Regions from separate parts of the Microlunatus ginsengisoli genome, predicted to be linked through region 2. Evidence: predicted binding sites of a transcription regulator. Region 2 holds the regulator's gene; each other region holds the start of a gene.
What was found. The regulator LexA, encoded in region 2, represses DNA repair genes until DNA is damaged. The targets are predictions, from matches to a motif close to TCGAACANNTGTTCGA.
Positions count from the first base shown of each region.

Region 1: a site for LexA is predicted at 3,369-3,384, ahead of ABD747_RS18970 (HNH endonuclease signature motif containing protein). Genes of this name have one in related genera too.
Region 3: a site for LexA is predicted at 3,684-3,699, ahead of ruvC (crossover junction endodeoxyribonuclease RuvC). Genes of this name have one in related genera too.

Region 1 is NZ_BAABAB010000028.1:108,561-115,089, forward strand. It holds gene ABD747_RS18960 (sugar porter family MFS transporter) at 1-717, shown strand, start outside; gene ABD747_RS18965 (DMT family transporter) at 769-1,671, shown strand; gene ABD747_RS18970 (HNH endonuclease signature motif containing protein) at 1,829-3,355, opposite strand; gene ABD747_RS18975 (hypothetical protein) at 3,501-4,106, opposite strand; gene ABD747_RS18980 (ATP-grasp domain-containing protein) at 4,128-5,342, opposite strand; gene ABD747_RS18985 (hypothetical protein) at 5,398-6,529, opposite strand, start outside.
Region 2 is NZ_BAABAB010000007.1:41,262-47,790, reverse strand. It holds gene ABD747_RS05335 (RCC1 domain-containing protein) at 1-1,069, shown strand, start outside; gene sthA (Si-specific NAD(P)(+) transhydrogenase) at 1,119-2,564, shown strand; gene lexA (transcriptional repressor LexA) at 2,566-3,405, opposite strand; gene ABD747_RS05320 (serine hydrolase domain-containing protein) at 3,527-4,771, shown strand; gene ABD747_RS05315 (primary-amine oxidase) at 4,902-6,529, shown strand, end outside.
Region 3 is NZ_BAABAB010000003.1:130,174-136,702, forward strand. It holds gene secD (protein translocase subunit SecD) at 1-564, opposite strand, end outside; gene yajC (preprotein translocase subunit YajC) at 610-1,056, opposite strand; gene ruvB (Holliday junction branch migration DNA helicase RuvB) at 1,148-2,218, opposite strand; gene ruvA (Holliday junction branch migration protein RuvA) at 2,415-3,035, opposite strand; gene ruvC (crossover junction endodeoxyribonuclease RuvC) at 3,032-3,661, opposite strand; gene ABD747_RS01905 (hypothetical protein) at 3,810-4,520, opposite strand; gene ABD747_RS01910 (sugar phosphate isomerase/epimerase family protein) at 4,644-5,477, opposite strand; gene ABD747_RS01915 (YebC/PmpR family DNA-binding transcriptional regulator) at 5,837-6,529, opposite strand, start outside.

The DNA of each region.
Region 1 (6,529 bases), on a different contig from region 2:
ATCGAGACCGACCGCGCCAACGCGGGCGTGTCGCTGCGGGGACCGGTGCTGGGCCTGCAGCCGATCGTCTGGGTCGGCATCATCTTGTCGGTCTTCCAGCAGTTCGTCGGCATCAACGTGATCTTCTACTACTCGACCACGCTGTGGCAGGCAGTCGGTTTCTCCGAGTCGGACTCGCTGCTGACCAGCGTGATCACCTCGGTCACGAATGTGCTGGTGACCCTGGTCGCGATCTTCCTGGTCGACCGGGTCGGCCGCAAGCCGATCCTGCTGACCGGGTCGGTGATCATGACCATCTCGCTCGGGCTGATGGCGGTCGCGTTCGCCTTCGCCGGGGTCGGGCCGGACGGCGCGGTGCTGCTGCCCCAGCCTTGGGCCACCGTGGCGCTGATCGCGGCGAACGCTTTCGTCGTCGGCTTCGGGGCGTCGTGGGGTCCGCTGGTCTGGGTGCTCCTCGGCGAGATCTTCCCAAGCCGGATCCGCGGCAAGGCACTCGGCGTCGCCGCGATGGCCCAGTGGCTCGCGAACTTCCTGATCACGCTCACCTTCCCGGCCATGAGTGCCTGGTCGCTGCCCCTGACGTATGCCATGTACGCCCTGTTCGCCGCCCTGTCGTTCGTGTACGTCCTGTGGCGGATCCCGGAGACCAAGGGGATGGATCTGGAGCAGACCGAGACCCTGTTCACCGAGCGGGCGCACCGGCACGCGACGGCCTGATCCGGTCACCGCTCGAGCGGGCAACCCCGATCCGCACAGAGTCCGCCCGCGATGACCTGGCTGGCCGTCCTGCTCTCGGTGGGCTCGGCGCTGGTCGGCGCGGTCGGCATGGTGTTGCAGCAGTCGGAGGCGGCGTCGGTCGGCGACCGCGGTCTCGGTCTGCTCAGGGCGATGCTCGCCCGGCCGCGATGGTTGCTCGGCTATGGACTGGGCGTGCTTGCCGTCGCGCTGCAGGCGTGGGCACTCTCGGTCGGTGCGTTGCTGGTGGTCCAACCGGTGGGCGTAACCAGCCTGCTGTTCGCGCTGCCGCTGGCGGCCCGGTTCGCCGGCCGGTCGATGACGACCGGCCAGTGGGTGCACGCCGGCGTCCTGACCGCGGCCCTGGCGGCCTTCGTGCTGATCGGACGACCGTCGGACGGGCAGCCGATCCAGCCCTGGTCGAGCTGGCTCGTCATCGTCGGTCCGGCGCTCGGCGTCGTCGTGGCCCTGTGCCTGCTGGGTAGACGCGTTCGGGGTACGCGGCGCGCGCTGCTGCTGGGTCTCGGCACCGGGATCATGTTCGGCATCCAGGCCGCGTTGTCGAAGTCGGTGCTGACGATCGGCACGAGCGGTGGAGTCCAGCTGCGAGCGGTGGCGACGAGCTGGGAGCTGTATGCCCTGCTGCTGATGGCCGTCGCGAGCGTCGCACTGCAGCAGGTCGCCTTCCAGGCGGCGGCGCTGTCAGCGTCCCAACCGGCGATCACCGTGATGACTCCGATCTCCGCCGCCGTCTGCGGGGTGCTGATCTTCGGCGAGGGCCTGCACACGTCGCCGGCCGGCTGGGTGGTGGTCGCGGTGGCGGTGCTGGCGATGGGCTGGGCCACCGTCGGGCTCGCCCGATCCAGCTCCGCCCGTCCGGCGGTGCGGCCGCCGATGACTCGCCCACCGGCGGTCGCCCGGGAACCGAACCGGTGATTCGGCGCATCGGACGGGGGCGGCGCAGGCTTCGTCCCTGCCGCCTCGGCTGTCACCCGCGGATCCACGTCTCCCTTGCCCCGGGGCCGACCGGTGAGGCGGGCTTGTCGGCACGCTCGGACCGCACGCCGATGCGCCGGGTCAGGGAGGTTCGGGGTCAGGGAGGTTCGGTGTCGGGGAGTGGTGGTGTCGTGGTCCAGTTCTTGCTGGCGATGCGGGGGTGGATGATCGGGCGTTGGGCACGGTCGATCCATTTTGGTGGGGTCCAGGCGGGGAGGCCGTCGGTGGTGATCCGGCAGTGCCAGCCGCGGCGTTGGAAGTTGTGGTGGTGGTAGCGGCAGACCAGGGTGAGGTTGGTCAGGTCGGTCGGTCCGCCGTCGGTCCAGGGGATCACGTGGTGCCGTTCGCACCAGTGGGGGTCGACATCGCAGCCGGGGAAGGAGCAGCCGGCGTCGCGGGCGTAGAGGGCGAGGGTTTGGGCGGGTGTGGCGAGCCGGCGGGACCGGCCGAGGGTGAGGATGTCGCCGGTGGAGCCTCGCAGGCACCAGGCGATGCCGGCCTGGTCGGCGAGTTCGATCACCTGGTCGGCGGGGACGGGGGTTCCGTCGGTGAACCGGCCGCTTCCGATCCGGGTGGCGAGATCGTCGGCGTCGATGGTGATCAGCACCGTGGTCGGGATGCCGCCGGTGTCGGGCAGGGTGCCGGATCGGAGCAGCCGATCGCAGACCTGTCCGAGGGCGTCGTGCAACCGCTGCGGCCGGGTCCGCGGGTCCGGCTCCACCTCACGCCGCCCCGACCCGCCGTCGACTTGCCCGAATCCGCCGGCACCGGCGCCGGGCACACCTGCAGACGAGCCGTCGGCTCCCGCCGCGCCCGTCGCCGAGCCGTCGGCGCCGGTCGGCCCGGCCCCGCCGGCTGGGCTGCCGGTGAGGCAGATGCTGGTCGGTTGGCTGGTGGCGAGGGAGTCGAGGACGGTCTTGAGTTTCTGCCCGACCTCGGGGGTGAGCCGGAACTCGCCGCGGAACGATCCGTCCTTGACGGCGCGGAGGTGGAAGAACCGCCGGGTCTGGTGGTGCTCGTCGTTGGGCACGGTGCCGTCCGGGTCGATCGCCTCCACCACCCGGACCGCCAGCCGGCGCAGATCCTCCGGCCCGACATCGGCGGCGGCCGACACCAGGATCTGCTCACCCGCGGCCACGTCGGCCGGGTCGAACCCGGCCCCGTCGACCTGGCGGAGCGCGGTATCGATCACCGCGACCTGCTCCGGCGTCACCCCACCCGTACGCTGCGCCGCGGCCAGCACCGGCCGCCGCGGCCCGAGTGGTTCACCCGTCATCGACAGCCGCGGCCCGAGCTGCTCGGCCGCCCGGACCCGCCGGGCCGCCTCCCCAGTCGAGATCCGCAATGCCGAGGCCAGCACCCGCACCAGCGAGCGCTGACACAACCGTGCCGGCAGATCCGCCTCCACCGCGTGCCCGATCAGGGCGTGGTCGACCAACGCGACCCGGTTCCGGACCGCCTCCACCTCCTGCGCGAACCCGACCAACTCATCCGGGTCGAGATCGACCAACGCGCCGTCGTCGACCAGCTTCACCAGATGATCCAGAGCGGTCGAGAACCCGTCCAGGGCATGCCGCAGCGGCGACGCCACGTCAGCATCGACGACCCCACCCCCGACTCCCATGCAGCCATTCTAGTCGAACACACGTTCGGAAACAAAGACCACCGCGCGATCACTTCTGTGATGTCTCAGGACACGGGTGACAGTTCTGGATCAGGAGATCGGCGAGGGTTGTGTGTGTCGGGACGTGAGTGACGCTCCGACAGGCTCAGCACTCCAGACGCATGATCACGCGATCGTGCGTGGGCTGCTGCACCCGCCGAAAGCCGACGCGCTCGAACAGCCCCTCACGACCCACATGCGCGTCCGACGGCCTCCTGACGCCCTTCGCCAAGGGCCAGGCCTCGATCGCCGCGGCTCCCGCGTCGCGAGCGAGCTCGACGGCCCCGCGCAGCATCGGGAGCACCGCGTACGCCGACATGTGGTGCCCGGCCGAGCGCGCGACCGGGGGTACGATGGTGCAGGGGATCAGCCAGGTGTCCTCGTCCTCGTCGCGCGGGCGGTCGACGATGAGCCGGCTCCGCCCGCTCAACGCCGCGACGTAGCGGATCCGCGGCCCGCAGGCGCACCAGCCGACCGGCTGACCGGCGTGGACGGCCACTACTCCCATCGGCTGGTCCTGGGTCACGGCCAGGCTCTCGAATCTCCGCCGGTTGCCGCCGCCGTACCAGCCCGCCGCGAACTGCCACGACGTCGAGCAGAACGCCGTGCACCAACAGTGACGCGTGGATCGGAAGACCTCGAACAGCTGTCCCAGGAGGTTGAGGTGATCCGGGCCGACGGGCAGGATTTCGAGCTCCGCTGCGGATTCCATCGCTGTCCGACCCGCAATTGCTCAGCCGGCGTGCATCCGGAGATCGCGGGCGAATCGGTCGCCGAGCTCGATCAGCGCGTCCAGCTCCGGGTGTCTGACGATGATCATTCCGTCGGAGAGCAGGGTGGCCCGCCAGTCGCGGCGGTGCGCACCGACCGGCAACAGGTCGAGCACGCACACGTTGTCGCGATACCGCGCCAACAGCCCGTCCAGGCCCTCGATCCGGGTGATGTGGCCCGATCCCTCGGCCCGCTTGAAGATGCTCGCGGCGTTGTACGCCTTCACCAGCGGCTCGGGGGTCGCGCCGACGACCGCCTCCGCCCAGGTCCGGAACAGGTCGCCATCGGTGGAGTAGTTCATCACGTCGACGGTCCGCGCGCCCGGGGGCCGCGCGCCGATCTCGCCGAAGACCACCTCGCCGTCGTCCTTGCGATACCACTCCATGTGGGTGAAGCCGGCCTGGAATCCCAACGCCTGCAGGACCGCCCGTCCCATCGCCCGGCCCTCGGCCAGCCGATCACTGTCGATGTCACGCAGCGCGACGGTCATCGGGCTGATCCACTCGTGGCTGCGCGCCTGCAGGGGCCGGGGTCGATACCAGCAGATGTTCTCGAACACGACGTCCCCACCGCCGCACACGGTGTCGTAGGTGAACTCCTCGGCCTCGATGAACTCCTCGACGCTGAGCACGTCGACGTGTCGCACCATCGGCAGCACGTCGCTCAGCTCGGCCGCCGAATCGACCCGGAACGTGTCGGCGGATCCGGCCCCGGCGATCGGCTTGATGATCAACGGATAGCCGATCCGTTCGGCCGCCTCCCACACTCCTTGCACGGTGGAGGTGCTGGCATGTCGCGGGGTACGGATGCCGGCCGCATCCAGCACCTGCTTCATAAGCTCCTTGTCCCGGAACGGCAGTGTCTGTTCGACGGTCATCCCGGGCAGGCCGAAGGACTCTCTGATCCGGGCCGCAAGCACCATGTACGGCTCCCACAGGCACTCGACTTGATCAATGCTCGCGTGCCGAGCCAGCCCGTGCAGCGCAGCCAGCACCGCGCCCTCGTCGGCCAGTGAGACGTGCTCGTAGTGCGCCAGATGATCACGAGCCTCCGCCGGCAGCGCCTCGACGGGCTGGTCGCCGATCCCGATCACCGACACGCCGGTGCGCGCCAGCGCCCGGGTGAAGTACGCCATCTCCAACGGAAAGCCCGGCGACACCATCACGACATTGGTCATGAGGTCCTCCCGGTCCGACGATTCGCGCAGACGCTTCGGATACCGACGCTCATCGTCACAAGACCTCCTCGAGCTCGACCCGGAGTCCGGTGATGATCCGGTCCAGCGCCTGCCGGACGACGGCGGTGTCGGTATGCCGGACGGTGACGAACCCCTCCCCCTCGTACGACGTCGACGCGGGTTGCCCAGGCCGCGGCAGCCGGGCGTCCACCACCAGCTCACCGATGTCGTGTTGCACCTCGTCGACGCCGTGCACGGTCCGGACCACGCCACGGCCCATTCCCCGCAGATACGCGGTGCCGGTCGCGAAGATCCGATCCGGCGGCTCGAACCGGTCGAGCAGCACCAGCTCGGCCCACAGCGTGTAGAAGTCGACCCCGTGGCTGAAGCCGATCATGGATGCCAGCTGGGCGCCCGGCGGGCGGGCGCCGACCTCTGACACCGCGACCGAACCGTCAGGCCGCTCGAACCACTCCATGTGCGTGAAGGCCGTGTCGACCCCGAGAGCGCGCAGCGCCGCCGGGCCGATCTGCTTGATCGCGTCGTACTCGGCACCGCCGATGTCTCGCGGCAGCAGCACCGTCCACTGCACCCAGGGCGTGCGCAGCACCTCTAGCGGCGGCGGCTGGTAGTCCGAGATCGACGACCACAACGTCTCGCCGCCGACGGTCACGCTGTCGAAGGTGTGCTCGCGTCCGGTCAGGAACTCCTCCAGCAGCCAGATCTCTGCCGGGTTTGCGCGGGCGGCCCCGAGCCAGGAGGCGAAGTCGGCCTCGGTGTCGAGCCGGTACGTCGCCTTGGCACCGGCACCGTCCGGCGGCTTGGCCACCAGCGGCAGGCCGACCTCGGCCAGGAAGTTCGTGGCTTCCTCGGTCCGTGACACCAGCTGGTGGCGGGCACACGGCACGCCGGCGGCTCGCAGCACCGACTTCATTCGCGACTTGTCCCGGACGTTTCGTGCCACCTCCGCGGTCATCCCCGGAATGCCGAGCGCGTCGCGCACCTCGGCCAGTGGCACCTGCAGCTGCTCGAGTGCGCCGATCAGCCGCTCGACCGGGCCGCCGAGCTGCCCGGCCAGACCGCGGACGGCGTCGGCGATCTGTTGCGGATCGAGGGCGTCCTCGACCCGCCAGTGCCCGGCCAGCGCCTCCCGTAGCTCGGGCGACAGCCGATCGACCGGCTCGGTG
Region 2 (6,529 bases):
AGCGGTCGATGTTCCGGCCGGCCTGCACGCGATCGCCATCGCTGCGGGTGGCTACCGCGGGGTGTCCGGATCGGAGTGCGGCTATGCGCTCGCGGTGACGACCGAGCGCACGGTGGTGCGCTGGGGCGCGGTCGGTCCGAACCTCGGCTGCTACGGCGACCTGGGTCCCGCACTGGATCCGCCGGCGGGCCTGACCGACGTGGTCGCCGTCGCCGCCGGGGAGCGGCACGCGCTGGCGCTTCGCGCCGACGGGACCGTGGTGGGATGGGGCAGCGACGTGGTCGGGCAGGCGACCCCGCCGCCCGGCCTGACCGGCGTGGTGGCGATCTCGGCGGGACAGGACCACAGCGTTGCGGTGAAATCCGACGGCTCGGTCGTTGGCTGGGGTGTCTGGGGGGAGTCCGGCCCGCCGCGGGCCGCCGACATCGCCACGACCTCGTCGGCAACCGGCTCCGACGTGTTCCTGCGCCGCGACGGCTCGATCGCGATCTATCGCGGATTCGGCGACTTCGGCACCCCACCGGCCGGATCGGACTTCGTCGCCGTCTCGGCCGGGGACGGCCATGGGCTGGCGATCGAAGCCGCACCCACCGATCCGGCGTTGGTGGGCTCGTCGGCCGTGCAGCCCCGAGTCGACGCGAACCCCGCGGGGACGGCCGAGGCGTTCCGCTCCACTGCCGCGTCGAGCGGCGCGGCATCGGTGGTCCGGCTCTATCTCGACCAGAGCAGCACGGCGCGGGAGGTGATCGTGGGCGTCTACGCCGACGCCGGCCGCAAGCCGGGCAGATTGCTGGCGACCGGCCGAACCGCAGCACCTGCCGCGGGCGACTGGAACGCGATCGGCGTCGATCCCGTCCAGGTGGTCGCCGGACAGCCGTACTGGCTCGCCGTGCTCACCCCGGCCAAGTCCGGGATGGTGCGCTTCCGCGATCTGCCGGACGGCGCCGGCGGACCCACCCAGACCAGCGCTCAGACATCCCTGAGCTCCAAGGCGGGCCTGCCGCCGGCCTGGCGCTCCGGCACCGACTTCGCCAACGCCCCGGCGTCGATCTATCTCGCGACGCGATGATCGCTCGCCGACGCTAGCCCTCGTAACAATGGTGTGGAAGTCTGCGCGTATGGAGCACTCGTACGATTTCGACCTGGCGGTGATCGGATCCGGGCCGGGCGGTCAGAAGGCCGCGATCATGGCCGCCAAGCTCGGCTACAAGGTCTGCGTGATCGACAGCAAGTCCATGGTCGGCGGCGTCTGCGTGAACACCGGCACGATCCCGTCGAAGACCCTGCGCGAGGCGGTCCTCTACCTGACCGGCATGCAGCAGCGCGATCTGTACGGTGCCAGCTACCGGGTCAAGGAGGAGATCACCATCTCCGACCTGCTGGCCCGGCTGCAGCACGTGGTGGGCCGCGAGGTCGAGGTGGTGCGCGCCCAGCTGCTGCGCAACCACATCGAGCTGCTGCCCGGCTTCGCCAGCTTCATCGACCCGCACACCCTGTCGGTCGACGTCGAGGGCACCTCGATCCACCGGACGCTCACGGCCGACAAGATCATCATCGCCACCGGGACGGTGCCGGCCCGGCCGGCCAACGTCGACTTCGACGGGATCCGGGTGCTCGACTCCGACCAGATCCTCAGTCTGGAGCGGGTGCCGGACTCGATGGTGGTAGTCGGCGCCGGCGTCATCGGGGTGGAGTATGCCTCGATGTTCGCCGCCCTCGGCACCCGCGTGACGCTGGTGGAGAAGCGTCCCCAGATGCTGGACTTCTGTGATCCCGAGATCATCGAGTCGCTGAAGTTCCACCTCCGCGACCACTCCATGTCGTTCCGGTTCGGCGAGACGGTCGCCTCGGTCGAGAGTGGCCCGCGCGGCACGATCACCACCCTCGCGTCGGGCAAGCGGGTCGCCGCCGAGGTCGTCATGCACTCAGCGGGCCGGCAGGGAAACACCGGCGGGCTGAACCTCGACCTCGGCGGGCTGGCGGCCGACAACCGCGGCCGGCTGGCGGTCGACGAGCACTACCGCACCACGGTCGAGCACATCTACGCGGTGGGCGACGTGATCGGGTTCCCCGCGCTGGCCGCGACCTCGATGGACCAGGGCCGGCTGGCTGCGTCGCACGCCTTCGGCGAGCCCGCGAACGAGCTCCGCGGGCTGCAGCCGATCGGCATCTACACGATCCCGGAGATCTCGTACTGTGGGCGCTCGGAGGCCGAGCTGACCTCGGACTCGATCCCGTTCGAGGTGGGCATCTCCCGCTACCGCGAGCTGGCCCGCGGCCAGATCACTGGCGATTCCTACGGCATGCTGAAGCTGATCGTGCACTCCGACACCCGCGAGATCCTAGGCGTGCACGTCTTCGGCACCAACGCCACCGAACTGGTCCACATCGGCCAGGCGATCATGGGCTGCGGCGGCACCGTCGACTACCTGGTCGACACCGTCTTCAACTACCCGACGCTTTCCGAGGCCTACAAGGTCGCGGGTCTGGACGTGGCCAACAAGCTGCGCGCCGTCGCCCGCTTCCGCACCCAGATGGCGACGGCGGAACCCAGCGCGCTGTGAATCAGACCTTCCTGAGGACCGCGACCACCTTGCCGAGGATGGAGGCGTGGTCGCCGTCGATGGGGGAGTAGGCCGGGTTGTGTGGCAGCAGCCAGACGTGACCGTCGGCCCGCTTGAAGGTCTTCACCGTCGCCTCGTCGTCGAGCAGCGCGGCCACGATGTCGCCGTTGTCCGCGGTCGACTGCTGCCGCACGACTACCCAGTCGCCGTCGCAGATGGCGGCGTCGATCATCGACTCGCCGCGCACCTCCAACAGGAACAGCGTGCCGTCGCCGACCAGCTGATGGGGGAGGGCGAAGACGTCCTCGACCCGCTCCTCGGCCAGGATCGGACCACCGGCCGCGATCCGGCCGAGCACCGGCACCAGCACCGGCTGCGGTGCCTTGTCGCCGAAGCCGGTCTCGTCTCCGCCGTCGCTCGCGGAGCGGACCGTGGGGGCATCGACCGCGGCGGGCAGCAACACCTCCAGCGCCCGCGGCCGGTTGGGATCGCGGCGCAGGAAGCCCTTCTGCTCGAGCATCTTCAGCTGGTGCGCCACGCTGGAGGAGCTGGCCAGGCCGACCGCGTCGCCCATCTCCCTAATGCTCGGCGGATAGCCACGGCGCTCCACCGTCTCCTTGATCGTCTCCAGGATCCGGCGCTGTCGCGGCGTCAGCCCATAGGCGTCGGTCGGGCCGTCCGGCAGCGACGTCACACCGCCCAGCTCGGCGAGCTGGGCGACAACGTCGGCAGCCTTCGGTCGGCCGCGCCGGCGGGCGGGCGCGGGTGCGGGCTTCTCGTCGGTGATCTGGTAACCGACGGGCGGCGTGTCGGTGCTCGTGGCGTCCTCGCGATCAGGCATGTTCGAACCATAGACCCCGGAACCGACAGATTCAAACATCTGTTCGACGGCGTGTCGGGGCGAGTCCCACTCGGGCCGGGCCGCCGGACAGGCGGCCGAACCGCAGGTAGCCTGACGCCTCGTGAAGGCAGGTTGTGAAGGGAACGTCGCGGTGATCGGTTCGGGAGCAAGTCGTCCACCATTCCCCGTCACGCTGGACAACTGGCAGACCGCGGGACAGCTGGAGTGGACCTTCCAGCACATGGCGGAGATCTTTCCGACCGTGCCGATCGCGCGTGGCGCGGGGCACGCCCCGCGGCTCCCGAGTCGGACGTACGACCCCGATCGGCTTGCCGTGCTCTGCAACGACGGCCGCGTCGCCGACGTCGACTACGTCATCGCCAACACCGACACCGACGGCTGGATGGTCGTCCACGACCATCCCCAGCAGGGCCCGGCGGTGCTCGTCGAGCGCTATCGGAACGGAATGGAGCCCAGCACCCTGCACCTGCTGATGTCGGTCTCCAAGTCGGTGGTCGGCACCGTGATCGGAGCGCTGGCCGCGCAGGGCGTCGTCGACGTCGAGGCGCCCGTGACCTACTACATTCCCGCCTTCCACGACCGCGGCTACGCCGGCGCTACCGTGCGGAACCTGCTCGACATGCGCTCGGGGATCAAGTTCTCCGAGGAATACCTCGACCCGTGGGCGGAGGTCCGGGTGCTCGAACAGGCCTTCGGCTGGGCGCCGCGGCTCTCGCCCGACGTCCCGGGCAGCCTTCGTGACTTCTTGCTGTCGCTGCGCCAGGCGCGGCCGCACGGCCAGGCGTTCGACTACCGCAGCTGTGAGACCGACGTGCTCGGCTGGGTGATCGAGGCCGCCACCGGGATGCGGTTCGCCCAGGTGGCGAGCGACCTGGTCTGGTCCCGGATCGGGGCCGAGTTCGACGCCAACATCGGCGTCGACTCCGAGGGCAGCGGGATGTACGACGGCGGCATCTCCGCCACCCTCGGCGACATCGCCCGGTTCGGGCTGATGATCTTGAGGTCCGGTACGTCCTTGACCGGCGCCGGCGTGGTGCCGCCGTGGTGGATCGAGGACAGCTTCGCCGGCGGCCCGGACTCGGTCCGCGCCTTCGCCGAGAGCCCCGGGGACAACCGGATGCCGGGCGGGCTCTATCGCAACCAGTTCTGGATCCCCGACGCCTCGCGGCCGGTGCTGCTCTGCCTCGGCATCCACGGCCAGATGATCTACGTCAACCGGGCCGCCCGGGTGGTGGCGGCGAAGCTGTCCAGCTGGCCGACGCCGCAGGACGCGTGGCGGCTGTTCTCCACCGTCTCCGCCTTCGACTCGATCAGCGCCGACCTGGCGGCCTCGATGGCCGGCTGAGGGCCGGGTCGAGCGCGCCGCCGGCAAGCCCGGCGGGCATGACGATTGAGCCTGTCGGGTCATTGACCGGCGCTGGCGGGATTGACAGAGTGATCTTCTTGACTCCCGACAGCCGAGGAGGCGCAGGCCCATGTCCGCACACCCGCTCGATCCGCTCTCGGAGGACGAGTACCGCGCCACCGCGGCCGTCCTGCGCCGGGACCAGGGGGTGTCGGATGCCTGGCGGTTCGCCTCGATCGAGCTGGCCGAGCCGTCCAAGGCCGACGTCAAGGCATGGCGGCCGGGCGACGCGGTGCCGCGCCGGTCGCTGTCGGTGCTCTGGGAGAAGGCCACCAACGACGTCTACGAGGCCGTGGTCGACCTGGTCGCCGATGCGGTGGTGTCCTGGACCCACGTCCCCGGCGTGTGTCCCAACTTCACCGTGGACGAGTACCACGACTGCGATCACGCCCTGCACGAGAACGAGGAGGTGAAGGCAGCGCTCGCCGCCCGCGGCATCACCGACCTGTCCCTGGTGCTGTTCGATGTCTGGACCTACGGCCGGGCGGTGATGCCGGAGCAGTGGCGCGACCGCCGGCTCGGCTGGTGCGACCTGTGGATGCGGGAGACTCCCGAGGGCAATCCCTACGCCCATCCGATCTCCGGTCTCAAGATCATCGTCGACATGAACACCCTCGAACTGCTCGAGATCGAGGACCATCACGACTACGGCCTGCCGGAGGTCCGGGCCGAATACGACCCGAAACTCACCGGCATCGCGCCGCGGACCGACCTCAAGCCGCTGGAGATCACCCAGCCCGACGGGGCTTCGTTCACCCTGGACGGAAACGAGCTGCGCTGGCAGAACTGGTCGATGCGGCTCGGCTTCAACTTCCGTGAGGGCCCGGTCATCTACCAGGTCGCCTTCGACGACCCGATCACCGGACAGACCCGCGACGTCGCCTACCGGATGAGCTTCGCGGAGATGGTGGTGCCCTACCGCGATCCCGGCTACGACCACTACCGGCGGACCGCGTACGACATCGGCGAGTGGGGCTTGGGCTACATGACCACATCGCTCGAGCTGGGCTGCGACTGCCTGGGCGAGATCGTCTACGTCGATGCGGTGATCCCGGACTCCAAGGGACAGCCCGAGGTCATCCCGCAGGCGATCTGCCTGCACGAGGAGGACAACGCCGTGCTGTGGAAGCACGTCGACGCCGAGACCGGCGCCCAGGTCCGCCGGATGCGCCGGATGGTGGTCTCGGTGCACGCCACGGTGGCCAACTACGAGTACCTGATCTACTGGCGGTTCTACCAAGACGGCAACATCGAGTGCGAGGTCCGGGCCACCGGTCTGATGGTCACCACGCCGCTGGAGAACGACGGCGACTCCTCGCCCTACGGCACCACCGTGGACACCCGGACGTACGCCCCGTTCCACCAGCACTTCCTGATCGCCAAGCTCGACCTCGACATCGACGGCGAGGACAACACGGTGGTCGAGGTCGACTCGGTGGCACCGCCGATCTCACCGGAGAACCCGTACGGGCTGGCGATGACCACCCAGGCGACCACGATCGAGTCCGAGAGCGCCGCCGCCCGCGACTACAACTGGGAGACCCAGCGCGCGTGGAAGGTGATGCACGCGGAGAAGAAGAACCGGCACGGCACGCCGACCGCGTACAAGATCGTCCCGGGTGCGGCGATCCCGAGCCTGCTGGACCCGGAGTCGGCGGTGATCCAGCGAGCGCCGGTGATCGGTCACACGCTGTGGGT
Region 3 (6,529 bases), on a different contig from region 2:
GCCCGAGCCCTGGGTGCTCGGCCGGGCCGGCTGCGGCGTGCCGGGCGCGGTCGGCAGTGCCGGCGCCGGGCGGCCGTTGCCGGTGGCCGTCGCGCTGGGCTCGGCGGCCGCCGACTGGCTCGCGCTGGGCTTGGTGCCCGCGCTCGCGCTGCCGGTCGGCTCGCTGCTGGGGGCGCTCGTCGCCTCCCCGCTGGGCGACGGGTTCGCGCTCGCCGGCGGCGTGACCGGCTGGACGTCGTACACCGCGCGGAACCGCAGCTGCGCGGTCTGGCCGACCAGTCGAACCAGCTCGTCCTGCTGGACGTTGGGCACGCTGACCACGATCTGGTTGTTGCCCGACGTGGTCACCTCGGACTCGCCGACGCCGAGGCTGTCGACCCGGCTCTGGATGATGGTCTTGGCCAGCTGCAGGCTGGTCGGATCGACCTGGCCGGTGCCGCTGGTGTTCTTGGCGGTGAGCGTGATGGTCGTGCCGCCCTGCAGGTCGAGACCCAGCTTCGGCGTCCAGTTGCCGCTGACCGCCATCAGCCCGTAGAGGGCGGCGATGATGGCGCCCAGGATGATCAGGGTCCGGCCCGGGTGTCCGGAAGGTGTTGCCACGGGCGGGTCTTACTCCTTGCTGGAGGGGTCGTTCCCCTGGGACTGGGAGCGACCCGGCGTCACGTCGGTCGCGCTGGGGCCGAGATCCTCGGTGCGGACATCCGTCGCGTGGGTCGGCGGGAGGTCGAGCTCGGAGGCCTCCGGCTCGTAGTGCAGTTCCGGCTCGATGCCTTGCGGGCCGTCCTCGTCCTCCGGTCCGACCACCCGGGACACGGCGGGCTTGAGCAGGGTGAGGTTCACCCCGGGCGAGATCTCGATCACGATCTGCTTCTCCCCGACCGAGACCACGGTCCCGAACAGGCCGCTGCCGGTCATCACCCGCGCTCCGGGGGTGATGGAACTCATCGTCTTCTGCTGCTGCTGCTGCCGCTTCTTCTGCGGTCGCAGGATGAGGAAGTAGAAGGCGACCGCCATCAGCGCGATCAGGGCGAAGGTGGTCAACGATTGTTGTGACATGGCTCCAGCGTCCAGTTGGGTGCGTACGTCGGGCAGACCGACAGCGGACGCGGACGTCCCTGTCGATCCGGGGTAGCGTACCTAGTCTTGCCTATGAGCCCGAATCCTCGAACAGATCTGGCCCGGTGTCGGCGGCCGAACTGCTCCCCGCGGGCGGGGCCAAGCCGAGGTGACGCCACGCGGCGGGGGTCGCTACCCGGCCGCGCGGGGTGCGCATCAGATAGCCCTTGCGGACCAGGAACGGCTCGGCGACCTCCTCGACGGTCTCCCGCTCCTCCCCGACCGACACTGCGATGGTGGACAGCCCCACCGGGCCGCCACCGAAGCGCCGGCAGACCGCGTCCAGTACGGCGCGGTCCAGCCGGTCCAGCCCGATCTCGTCCACCTCGTACAGCTCCAGCGCCCGCGCGGCCACCGCTCGGGTGATCACGCCGTCGGCGCGGACCTGGGCATAGTCGCGGACCCGGCGCAGCAGCCGGTTGGCGATCCGGGGCGTGCCGCGGGAGCGGCGGGCGATCTCGGCGGCACCCTCGGCGCGCAGCCGCGCGCCCAGCAGGCCCGCCGATCGGGTCAGGATGTGCTCCAGCGCAGTGGTGTCGTAGAAGTCCAGCTGCGCGGTGAAGCCGAACCGGTCCCGCAGCGGACCCGGCAGCAGGCCGGCCCTGGTGGTGGCCCCGACCAGGGTGAACGGCGGGATCTCGATCGGGATGGCGGTCGCCCCGGGCCCCTTGCCGACCACCACATCGACCCGGAAGTCCTCCATCGCCAGATAGAGCATCTCCTCCGCCGGTCGCGACATCCGGTGGATCTCGTCGAGGAAGAAGACCTCGCCCTCGACCAGCCCGGACAGGATCGCCGCCAGGTCACCGGCGTGCTGGATGGCGGGACCGCTGGAGATCCGGATCGGCGCGGCCATCTCGGCCGCGATGATCATCGCCAGGGTGGTCTTGCCCAGACCAGGGGGGCCGGACAGCAGCACGTGGTCGGCGGTCGCCTCCCGATGCCGGGCGGCCTCCAGCACCAGCCCCAGCTGGTCGCTCACCCGCGGCTGACCCTCGAACTCGGCCAGGCTGGTGGGCCGCAGCGCAGACTCCGCCGCTCTCTCGTTCGGGTCCGCGTCCGGCCGGATGAGATCCGAGACGCTCGTGGGTTCGCCGGTCATCTCAGAACGCGCCCCGAGTCTGTCGAGCGCACGTGCGCCGAGACTGTCCAGCGCACGTGCCCCTGAGCCTGTCCAGTGCGCGCGCCCTGAGCCTCTCCAGTGCACGCGCCCTGAGCCTCTCCAGTGCACGCGCCCTGAGCCTGTCCAGTGCACGTGCCCTGAGCCTGTCGAAGGGCCAGCGCGCATGGGTGGCTTCTCATGGCCGGGCCAGACTCTGCAGGGCGGCCTTCATCAGGCTCGCAACGGACGTACCCGGGTCGTCGCGGACCAGATGCTCGACCTCGCCGCACGCCGCGTCCGCATCCTTGGCCGACCAGCCGAGACCCTGCAACCCCTGGCTCACCTGGTCGCGCCAGGCCGACCCACCGCCTGTCTTGGCGGCGGTGGCCGGCAGCTCGGCCTGGCCAGCGGCGCCGACGGCGTTGATCTTGTCCTTGAGCTCGATCACCAGCCGCTGGGCCCCCTTGCGGCCGACGCCGGGCACCTTCATCAGGGTCAGCAGGTTCTCGGTGGCGATGGCCTGGCGGAGTTCGTCGGGTCTCAGCACCGCCAGCGCGGCCTGAGCCAGCTTCGGCCCGACCCCGGTAGCGGTCTGCAGCAGCTCGAACAGTTCCCGCTCGTCGGTCGAGGCGAAGCCGTAGAGGGTGAGCGAGTCCTCCCGCACCACCAGGCTGGTCGCGAGCGTGGCCGGCTGACCCACCCGCAGGTCCGCCGCGGTGTCCGGGCTGACCAGGGCGAGCACCCCGAGGCCGCCGAGTTCGATCACGGCCGTGGTCGGGCCGAGCTGGATGACGGTGCCGCTGACCTGCGCGATCACGAGACTCTCCTGGGACGTACGTTGACGGGTGGGACGGTTGGGGAGGCGCCGGACCGGCCGGTGCCGGCCTGGGCGCGGGCTCGGGCCAGCGCGCTGCGCTGCCGGCGCGCCGCCTCGGCTGCGCTGTCGCCCGCCGACTCGTAGCGGGCCGAGGTGCCGCCCCGCCAGACCTGGCAGATGGCCAGCGCCAAGGCGTCCGCGGCGTCGGCGGGCCGGGGCGGTGCGGCCAGCCGCAGGATGCGGGTCACCATCGCGGTCACCTGCGCCTTGTCCGCGCGACCCGAGCCGGTGATCGCGGCCTTGACCTCGCTCGGGGTATGCGTCGCCACCGGGATGCCGCGTCGGGCGGCGACGAGCATTGCCACGCCGGCCGCCTGCGCGGTGCCCATCACAGTCTGGACGTTGTGCTGCGCGAACACCCGCTCGACCGCGACCGTGTCCGGCCGGTGCTCGGCCAGCCAGCCGTCGAGCTCCTCCTCGAGCCGCCGCAGCCGCCGCGCAGTGTCCAGCTCCGTTGGCGTGCGGATCACGTCGACCCCGACGAGGTCCGGCGGCCGGCCCGGCCGCCCGTCGACCACCCCGATCCCGCACCGGGTCAGGCCGGGGTCGATGCCGAGCACACGCATCCTGGGCCCCTCCATCGATCAACCGAACAGATGTTCGCAACCCTAGATCGCCCCACCGACACTGCCCCGCTCCGACACGCGCCCGGCACCGCAGGGCCACCTCCCTCCCGGCATCACGTCGTGGCCCGTCCTCGAGATCGGGGGCGGCTCAGCCCGCGTGCCGCCCGGAGCGGGTGCGGCGGACCAGGGCGACGATCACGCCGGCCATCGCGAGCAGCGCCGCGATCAGCAGCCAGACCCAGCCCGGCACACCGCCGGAACCGGTCGCCGGGGGGGGCGTCGCCGTCTGCGGTGGCGCTGTGGCCGTCGACACCGGGCTCGACTCCGCCGAGCCGGGGGGCGATGCGGCATCGGAGCCCGTGCTGCGTCCCGCGAGCTCGCTCGACTCGGACGCGCTCGGCTGAGGCGCCGCCTCGGACGCGGTCGACCGGGTCGGCGGCGCGGGCGAGGATGCCGGTGCCGACCTCGCCGTACTCGCACTCGCCGCCGTCTTCGAGGCGGCCGTAGTCGCCCGCGACGGCTGGGGCTCCGACTCCGTCGGTGGCCGCGAGCTGGTCGCGCTGGAATCCGGCTCGCCGGTCGGCTCGACCGGGGAGCGGGTCGGCGACGCCGGGCTGCGCGTCGGCGGCTCGGGGCTCCGGGTGGGGACGGCGGGCGTGCGGGACGTCGGGATCGCCGGGCTGCGGGTCGGTACGACAAGGGTGTGGGAACCGCTCGCCGACGGTCGGGCGGTCGGCACCGGGCCTCCCCCGCCGCAGCCGGCGAGCGCGAGGCCGCACAGCAGCCCGACCGCGATCACCGGGCCGACCGCGCTGCTCCGTCCGAGCGCGCGCCGACCGAGCACACGCCGTCCGAGCACGGGCTCGAGTCTCGAACCGACCATTGACGTACCCCTCCGTCGCCGGCGGCGCCGGCCCGCGACCAACGCTGGCGGGTCGGCGCTCGTCCGCGCATCACCCGGCCCGAGTGGCCCGTCGAACGATCAGCCGAAGACCTGGTCGACGAGCGCGTACTCGGCCTCCAGATTGGCCCACTCGTCGGAGTCGGGACCGTCGTAGACCAGGGCGAGCGGGCCGTCGTAGCCCGCGTCGCGCAGCACCTCCAGCGATGACCGGTAGTCCGCCAGGTCCAGCCGGTCGTCCGCTTCGGTCCGGCACTTGGCCTGGCAGGTCTCCGCCCGACCGGCGACCGCGGCCAGCTCCGCGTACTTGGTCGGCCCGGACCAGTTGCCGAGGTCGACCAGGAACCCGATCCGGCCCTCGGTCCGGTCCAGCAGCCCGAGTACGGACGCGGCGTCGGGCAGCAGGGCGTGCCAGTTCTCCGTCACGATCCGTACGTCGGTGTGCCGCTCCGCGAGCCGGCTCAGTCCCCGGGCGCTCGTGTCCAGGGCCCCCGGCGACGGCGGCTGCTTGCCAGCGACGACCCGGGCCCGTGGTGCGCCCAGAGCCGCGGCCACATCCAGCCAGCCGGCGATCCAGTCCTGCTGAGCCGCCGAGACGGCGGGATCAGGGTGGGCGAGATCGCCCTCGTCGATCAGGAAGCACTCCAGCTGGACGCCGGCCCGGTCGAACGCGTCGCGCAACTCGGCGAGGTAGCCGGGCTCGACCGTCGGTAGGTAGAAGTGGCACAGCTGAGCGCTGCGATAGCCGTGTTCGGCCAGTGCCGCGGGCAGCTCCAGCAGCGGAAGCCCGCCCTCCTCGGGGTGCTGGCGCTCGGGCAGGCCGCCCATCGGCATGGATCCGGGCGCCACGAACCGACCCATCGTGCGGAACAGCGACCAGGTGTGCACGGCCTTGACCGGTTTCATCGTTGTCATCGGGTCGATTCTGCCCGGTCGAGTTCGGATCGGACCGCCCGGGCGGTCCTCGATCCCGAGCAGATCCGCCCCGCGGCAGTCGCCGCTCGGGGCCCGACGCGCGCGCAGCCCGACCCGCGCGCAGCCGACGCGCGTGCAGCCGACTTCGCTCGGGTTACCCCTTGTTCGCGTGTCGAGCTTCACGCGCGAACAAGCTCGAACCCGCGCGAAGATGCACCGAGGCGATGCGAACCGAGGCGATAACGCGGAGTCGATGCGAACCGAGGCGATAACGCGGAGTCGATGCGAACCGAGGCGATAACGCGGAGGCGAGGGGCCCGAGCCGATGGCGAGCCGAGACCTGCCGACCCGAGGGGCACTCAGCGGCCGACGGCCTCCAGCACGTCGTCGCTGGCGTCGAAGTTGGCGTACACGTTCTGCACGTCGTCGGAGTCCTCGAGCGCGTCGATGATCTTGAACAGCTTCTCAGCGGTCGGCGCGTCGACGTCTTGGGTGTAGTCCGGCACGAACGAGACCTCGGCCGAGTCGTAGTCGAGCCCGGCGGCCTCGACGGCCTTGCGGACCGCGACCGTGTCGTTCGGGTCGGAGACGATCTCGAAGCTGTCGCCGAGGTCGCTGACCTCCTCCGGGCCGGCGTCCAGGGTGGCCTCCAGCAGATCGTCCTCGGTCAGCGTTCGGCCCGCCTGCTCCTTGGCCACGGTGACCACGCCCTTGCGCGAGAACATCCGCGCCGTCGAGCCGACGTCGGCCATGGTGCCGCCGTTGCGGGTCACGGCGACCCGGACGTCGGACGCCGAGCGGTTCCGGTTGTCGGTCAGGCACTCGATCAGCAGCGCGATGCCCGCGGGGCCGTACGCCTCGTACATCAGCGTCTCGTAGTCCGCACCGCCGGCCTCGGCACCGGAGCCGCGCTTGACCGCGCGGTCGATGTTGTCGTTCGGGACCGAGGTCTTCTTGGCCTTCTGGATCGCGTCGTAGAGGGTCGGGTTCCCCGCCGGGTCACCGCCGCCGACCCGCGCGGCGACCTCGATGTTCTTGATCAGCTTGGCGAA